DNA from 3 places in the Exiguobacterium sp. s161 genome. Region 1 is predicted to be linked to each of the others. Evidence: riboswitches for the same ligand, from Rfam matches in the RefSeq annotation. Region 1 holds a riboswitch; each other region holds the start of a gene.
What was found. A riboswitch is a leader RNA that binds a small molecule or an ion and turns the genes downstream of it on or off. The one in region 1 is predicted to bind S-adenosylmethionine.

Region 1 (2,267 bases):
CTCGGAACAAGATCATAGATGATTTCAAAGGCTGCTCGCTTAATGTCCGGTGCGCCTTCCGGTAAATACTCTGGACCGTCCTCGAACGAAAGTGATTCATAGGATGGAACGGAGAGTGCGGCATTGATCGTAATGATGCCGGCAAACGGAATCCCGTCAGCGGCGAGCGACAGCGCAAGCGTCGCACCCATCGATTGACCGATGACGAAGACTTGATCGCATGTTTCTTGTAAACGTTCATAGCCGTCTTGCAGGCTTTGCTTCCAACATCGAGCAGTCGATTGTTCGAACTCGCGGACGTTCGTTCCATGTCCACGTAAGCGCGGGGCATAGACGGTAAAACCTTCAGCAGCGAATGCCTCACCGACGTCCCGGACACTTTGCGGAGTGGCGTTAAAACCATGACAGATTAGAATGCCGATCGATCCACCTTGAAAATAAAACGCTTCAGCACCAGTCAATACAGGATAGTTCATCATTACTATTTTTCCTCCATTCATGAAAAAAACTCGTCGACGTCACTGCTTGGACGCCCACGAGTTTTTCACCGTATCATCCAAAGCCGCGCTTTGCTGGTCGGAGCACCTTACAAATTGCAGGTTGCCGTGAAGTCATAGAGCCAGGTCTCTCGTTCACTCTTGATAAATATCATATTGGAATTGTCGGAATAATCATTGAAACGATGGTAGCACGACCAAAAATGACTTGTCAAATCTTTCTTGACGAATCGTGATCCGTTCATTAAGCTAATTCATAACTTGTAAATCCATCGATATGCGCCAAATGGATTATTTTTGCAAAGTTGGTTGACTTTTAAAGTTTCGACCCGTAATGTAAAAATTAGTTTTACGACATAAGCAACAACGCAACAACACACATACGAATTTCATACCGCAATACTTATCCAGAGAGGTGGAGGGACTGGCCCTACGAAACCTCGGCAACAGACTCATTATGAGCACTGTGCCAATTCCATCAGACAGATGTCTGAGAGATGAGTGGAGTGGATTCTGCCACTGTGCGGATCCAGGTCTCTTCTTGTTTCTCAAGAAGGGACCTTTTTTGTTGAATGAAGGGGGAAAACGGAATGATTGCATTTCATCAAGTCAAAAAAACGTACGTCACGAAAGATCAGACGATTGCAGCGCTCGACGGTGTCGACCTGACGATCGAGAAAGGCGAAATCTTTGGTGTCATCGGCTTTAGCGGTGCCGGGAAAAGTTCACTGCTCCGCTGTGTCAATCTGTTAGAACGACCGACGTCAGGAACGGTGACGGTCGATGGGGAAGATTTAACGCAACTGTCTCCGAAAAAATTACGCCAAGCAAAACAACGGATTGGAATGATCTTTCAGCACTTCAATCTATTGAATGCGAACACGGTCTTTACGAACGTTGCAAAACCACTCGTTCTCGCAGGCGTCAAGAAAGATGAGATTCGCCGTCGGGTGACGGAGTTGCTCGAATTCGTCGATCTCGCGGACAAGGCGGATCATTATCCAGATCAATTGTCGGGTGGGCAGAAACAGCGCGTTGGTATCGCCCGGGCACTCGCGACGCAACCTTCCGTCCTTTTATGTGACGAAGCGACGTCAGCACTTGATCCCCAGACGACACATCATATTCTTCAGTTATTAAAACGGATCAATGCAGAGTACGGGATCACGATTCTTTTGATTACCCACGAGATGGGCGTCATCCGGGAGATTTGCGATCGTGTAGCCGTCATCGAAGCTGGGAAGCTAATCGAGTCAGGAACGGTCTTTGATGTCTTTTCAAATCCGCAGACCGAGACGGCACGGAACTTTGTACGGTCCGTCATGCATGACGAGATTCCAGCGTCGATTCGTCAGTTGATCGAGTCGCGAAATGCGCATCCAATCTATAAGATTCACTTCCTTGGACATCACACCGGACAACCACTCTTGTCGCAAGTCGCAAAACGCTTCGACGTCGATGTCAATATCCTGCACGGTAGCATCACAGAGTTGCAGGATACGCCGTTCGGCACCTTGCTCGTCGAGTTGATTGGTGAGCCGGCTGAAGTGAAACGAGCGTTACAATACATCGATCAGGCACAGGTGACGGTCGAGGAGGTGCTCGCTGATGCTAGTTAACTACAGTGATATCTGGACAGCATTCTTGCAGACGATGACGATGGTATCCGTTTCGCTCTTGTTCTCGACCTTGATCGGCTTACCACTCGGTATCCTGCTTGTTGTCACGCGAAAAGGAGCGTTACTTGAAAATGTTCCGTTGTTCACGTTC
Region 2 (2,267 bases), 470 kb from region 1:
CGCGATAGATTGACCGTCTTCGCATAACATCCCCCTTCGATGTTGAAGACACCATCGTGCGACCAACCATGCTCATCGTCACCGATCAATTGACGGCTATCATCGGCTGAAAGGGTGGTCTTACCAGTACCAGATAGACCGAAAAACAAGGCGACGTCGCCTTCGTGTCCGACGTTTGCCGAGCAGTGCATCGAAAGGACGTTTTCTTGTGGCAAGAGGTAGTTCATGACGGAAAAGATCGACTTTTTGATTTCTCCAGCGTATTCCGTTCCACCGATCAAGACGATTCGGTGTTCGAACGACATCGCGATGAACGTCTCGGAGTTCGTTCCGTCAACGGCAGGATCTGCTTTGAAATGTGGCGCGTAGACGACCGTGAACGGTTCGAAGGCAGCCACTTCAGGATACTCGCGTAAAAAGAGTTGTTTGGCAAACAGGTTATGCCAAGCATATTGTGTGAGCACACGGACCGGAAGGGTGAAGTGCGTATCTGCTCCAGCAGCAGCTTCTGTGTAATAGAGATGGTCAGCTTCGTTCATGTAACGAAGAACCTTTTGCAACAATTGTTCAAATTTGTCTCCATCCATTGGTTGGTTGACATGACCCCAATCAATGTGAGACTCGCAGGAAGAATCACGGACGATGAACTTATCTTTTGGTGAACGACCTGTAAATTTCCCCGTTTCTACAGATAATGCGCCGTTCTCAGCAAGGACACCTTCTTCGTTTCGAATCGCATGTTCGACAAGTTCAGCAACAGATAGTTGTTTGAACACATGCTCTTTCTTGAGTAGTTCTTCGATATTCAGGACCGTCATCGGCATCCTGACCCCACCTTTCCCCTACGTTGGTTTTGGCTCACTGCATTTAGTATGACACATTTATTATATATGACATACTAAAGGGAGAGCAATCATTTTCTAGTGCTGATTTCTATTTATCTGGAAACGCTTTCAGCATTAACAGTTTAACATCTCTTTCAAAAAGTTTCGACTAGAATTTGAAACCTTGCTTGACAGAGTAGTTACAACTTTATATCATGTAATTCGTAACGGATACTCTTATTCTGAGCAGGTGGAGGGAACAAGGCCCGAAGAAACCCGGCAACCGTCCTACATTAATTCACATATTAATGAGGGAAAAGGTGCTCTCCTGAAGCGAAGTAAACACTTCGAACGATAAGAGGGTAAAGGAAGAACGCACAACCTTTCCCTGACCATTTTTTGGACTTGGAAAGGTTTTTTTCATTTTACCGTCCCACTCAACTAGGGGAAATGAGTACACCGTCAAATTCTTTTTTGGGAGGGTCATACATGACAAACCTTAATCGCCGACTATTCACGTCGGAGTCAGTCACTGAAGGTCATCCAGATAAAATCTGTGACCAAATTTCGGATTCAATTCTTGATGCAATCCTCGCAGCGGATCCAAACGCGCGTGTTGCGGCAGAAACTTCTGTTACAACAGGTCTCGTTCTCGTTGCAGGTGAGATCACGACATCGACTTACGTCGACATTCCAAAAGTCGTCCGTGAAACGATTCGTGAGATCGGTTATACACGCGCGAAATACGGTTTCGACGCGGACACATGTGCTGTATTGACATCAATCGATGAGCAATCAGCAGACATCGCTCTTGGTGTCGACCAAGCGCTTGAAGCACGTGAAGGTAGCATGTCTGATGCAGAAATCGATGCAATCGGTGCAGGAGACCAAGGTCTCATGTTCGGTTACGCAACGAAAGAAACGCCAGAACTCATGCCACTTCCAATCTCGCTCTCACACCGTCTCGCACGCCGTTTGGCAGAAGTGCGTAAAAACGGTCAACTCGACTACCTTCGTCCGGACGGAAAAACACAAGTCACGGTCGAATACAACGAGAACAACGAGCCGGTTCGTGTCGATACGATCGTTATCTCGACACAACACGCAGAAGAAGTCACGCTTGAGCAAATCCAAGCTGACTTGAAAGAACACGTCATCACACCGGTCATCCCGGCTGAATACATCGACGCAGCAACGAAATTCTTCATCAACCCAACTGGCCGTTTCGTCATTGGCGGACCACAAGGAGATGCTGGATTGACTGGTCGTAAGATCATCGTTGATACGTATGGTGGATACGCACGCCACGGCGGTGGAGCATTCTCAGGTAAAGATCCAACAAAAGTCGACCGTTCAGCTGCATACGCAGCACGTTACGTCGCGAAGAACCTCGTTGCTGCAGGTCTTGCAGACAAAGCAGAAGTTCAACTCGCGTACGCAATC
Region 3 (2,267 bases), on a different contig from region 1:
GTAATAGCAATTCCGTTAGTTTGATTTCACCGTCGAGTGAGAGTTTCCCGAAGACGGTCGTTAGAATCGCAGAAAAGTCGCGCGATACGTTATGTTCCGGGTAACGAATCGTGATATATCCTTTGCCATCGCGCTCTTCGGTATGTACGACTTCCCCTTTGAACGAGGCGAGTTGTTGTTGTTCGAGATGATTCAGTTCCGTCCAAGAACCGACTGTCAGACCAAGCGCGAGTTGTTCAGCGCGTTGCTCGAGTCGATCACGGGCAGTCAATTGATAAGTAGCAGTGATATAAGCCATGTCTTTCCTCCTTCAACAAAAAAATGGTCTCTCGTCAGCGACAAGAGACCATGAATGATTCGAACGTGGACTCTTATCTGTCAGCTTAGTAGCTGCAAGAATTAGCACCGTGCCAAAAGGTCGGTTGCTGCGACATCGTAGGGCTTGTCCCTCCGTCTGCTCTTGATAAGAATTGGATGAAATTGTGAAATCTAATTGCAATTTTTACATGAGAATCGCTACTTGTCAAACTATTTTTAGAAAATTTATTTTTTTGAAAATACTCTTTCTATAGATGGCATAAAAATGATATCCGTTTCTGCTTGATTTCGATTTGACAGCGAGGAAGTCGATTGCGTAAGATTCAAATCAATATCACACACGACAACTACATACGACTCTTATCGCGAGTTGGCAGAGGGAATTGGCCCGATGACGCCGCAGCAACCGACCACTAGGCACGGTGCTACATCCAACAGACGTTTCGTCTGAGAGATAAGAGGACGCAGTGACTTTTCTGCGCCTCTTTTCGATGACGAAAAGAGGCGCTTTTTCGTGTATCACATAGGGGGAAACTGAGATGACATATAAAGCATTCACAGAACAGGACGCGATTGATCGTGTTCGGACATTAGGACTGATCGGCGACGGAACTGTCGAAGCAGAAGAGATTGGCGACGGGAACCTCAACCTCGTCTTTCGGATTCGAGAAGGCGAACATCGCTTGATTTTAAAACAAGCATTACCATATGCGAAGGTCGTCGGGGAGAGCTGGCCGTTATCGCTCGAACGAGCGTGGATCGAGCAATCCGCACTCCGTGAATTCGCACGGCATGCCGTACCGTTCGTGCCGCGTGTTTTTCATGCTAGTCATGAAGAGGCGTATACGGTCATGGAAGATCTTTCACATCTGACGATCGTTCGAAGCGGTTTACTCGCAGGTGAACAGTATCCGTTGCTTGCGGAACATATCGGTTCTTATCTCGCTCGGACGTTATTCCATACATCGGACTTTGCACTTGGTCCGGTTGAAAAGAAACGTGTCGCCCGAACGTACTACAATCCAGACTTGTGCGACATCACGGAAAAATTAATCTTCACGGATCCGTTTCATGACGCGGAAACGAACGAGATTGAAGCCGGACTCGAAGAAGAGGTGGCACGTCTATGGGCAGACGATGAGTTGAAACGCGAAGTCGCAAAACTCGAAGCGCTCTTCATCACGAAAGGAGATGCATTGCTGCACGGCGATCTACATACAGGCAGCATCTTCGCCTCGGCGACGGAAACGAAAGTCATCGATCCAGAATTCGCCTTTTATGGTCCATTCGGATTCGATGTCGGGCAGTTCATTGCGCATCTATTCTTCGCAGCATATCCGGATTACCCTACACGACGTGACGCCCGAATCAAGGATATCGATACGTTCTGGCTGACGTTCGCTTCAACGTTCCGTGCATTATGGGAACGGGAAGCCGTCGAACCATTCCGGACATCGGGGCTCGTCGACGATGTATTGAGCACGATCTTGCAGGATGCCCTTGGCTTTGCCGGTTGCGAATTGATTCGGCGGACGATTGGTCTTGCACCGGTCGCTGATTTAGAATCAATCGATTCAACGACGGAACGCTTAGAGCGGAAACGTCACGCTCTTCGTCTAGGAGCGGCGTTAATCAAACGCCGTACAGAATGCCGGACATTCGATGATTTACGAAACTTTGACGTAACGGAGGAACTCAGCCGATGACTACATTCGTTCAAAGTATCCGTTACGAAGATCGTATCTTGACGATTCTCGATCAGACACGTCTACCGCAAGAAGAGCACTATGAAGTCATTGCTGATCTCGCGCAAGCGGTTGAGGCGATTAAGCAACTGCGCGTTCGAGGCGCACCTGCGATCAGCTTATTCGGTGGATTCGTGCTCGTTCAAGAAGCATACCGGTTTGAAGCGGCGCTTCCGGTCTACAAGCAAGCCTTGCTTGAGACAT

Region 2: linked by a shared signal. The riboswitch ahead of metK (methionine adenosyltransferase) and the one ahead of KNQ14_RS00405 (methionine ABC transporter ATP-binding protein) in region 1 are both predicted to bind S-adenosylmethionine.
Region 3: linked by a shared signal. The riboswitch ahead of mtnK (S-methyl-5-thioribose kinase) and the one ahead of KNQ14_RS00405 (methionine ABC transporter ATP-binding protein) in region 1 are both predicted to bind S-adenosylmethionine.

The regions. Positions count from the first base shown of each region.
Region 1 covers NZ_JACSNH010000001.1:67,546-69,812, forward strand. The annotation lists gene KNQ14_RS00400 (alpha/beta hydrolase) at 1-479, opposite strand, end outside; SAM riboswitch class I at 547-648, opposite strand; SAM riboswitch class I at 898-1,001, shown strand; gene KNQ14_RS00405 (methionine ABC transporter ATP-binding protein) at 1,088-2,116, shown strand; gene KNQ14_RS00410 (methionine ABC transporter permease) at 2,106-2,267, shown strand, end outside.
Region 2 covers NZ_JACSNH010000001.1:533,998-536,264, forward strand. The annotation lists gene pckA (phosphoenolpyruvate carboxykinase (ATP)) at 1-824, opposite strand, end outside; SAM riboswitch class I at 1,059-1,185, shown strand; gene metK (methionine adenosyltransferase) at 1,314-2,267, shown strand, end outside.
Region 3 covers NZ_JACSNH010000006.1:21,701-23,967, reverse strand. The annotation lists gene KNQ14_RS13725 (2,3-diketo-5-methylthiopentyl-1-phosphate enolase) at 1-298, opposite strand, end outside; SAM riboswitch class I at 369-470, opposite strand; SAM riboswitch class I at 676-779, shown strand; gene mtnK (S-methyl-5-thioribose kinase) at 858-2,024, shown strand; gene mtnA (S-methyl-5-thioribose-1-phosphate isomerase) at 2,021-2,267, shown strand, end outside.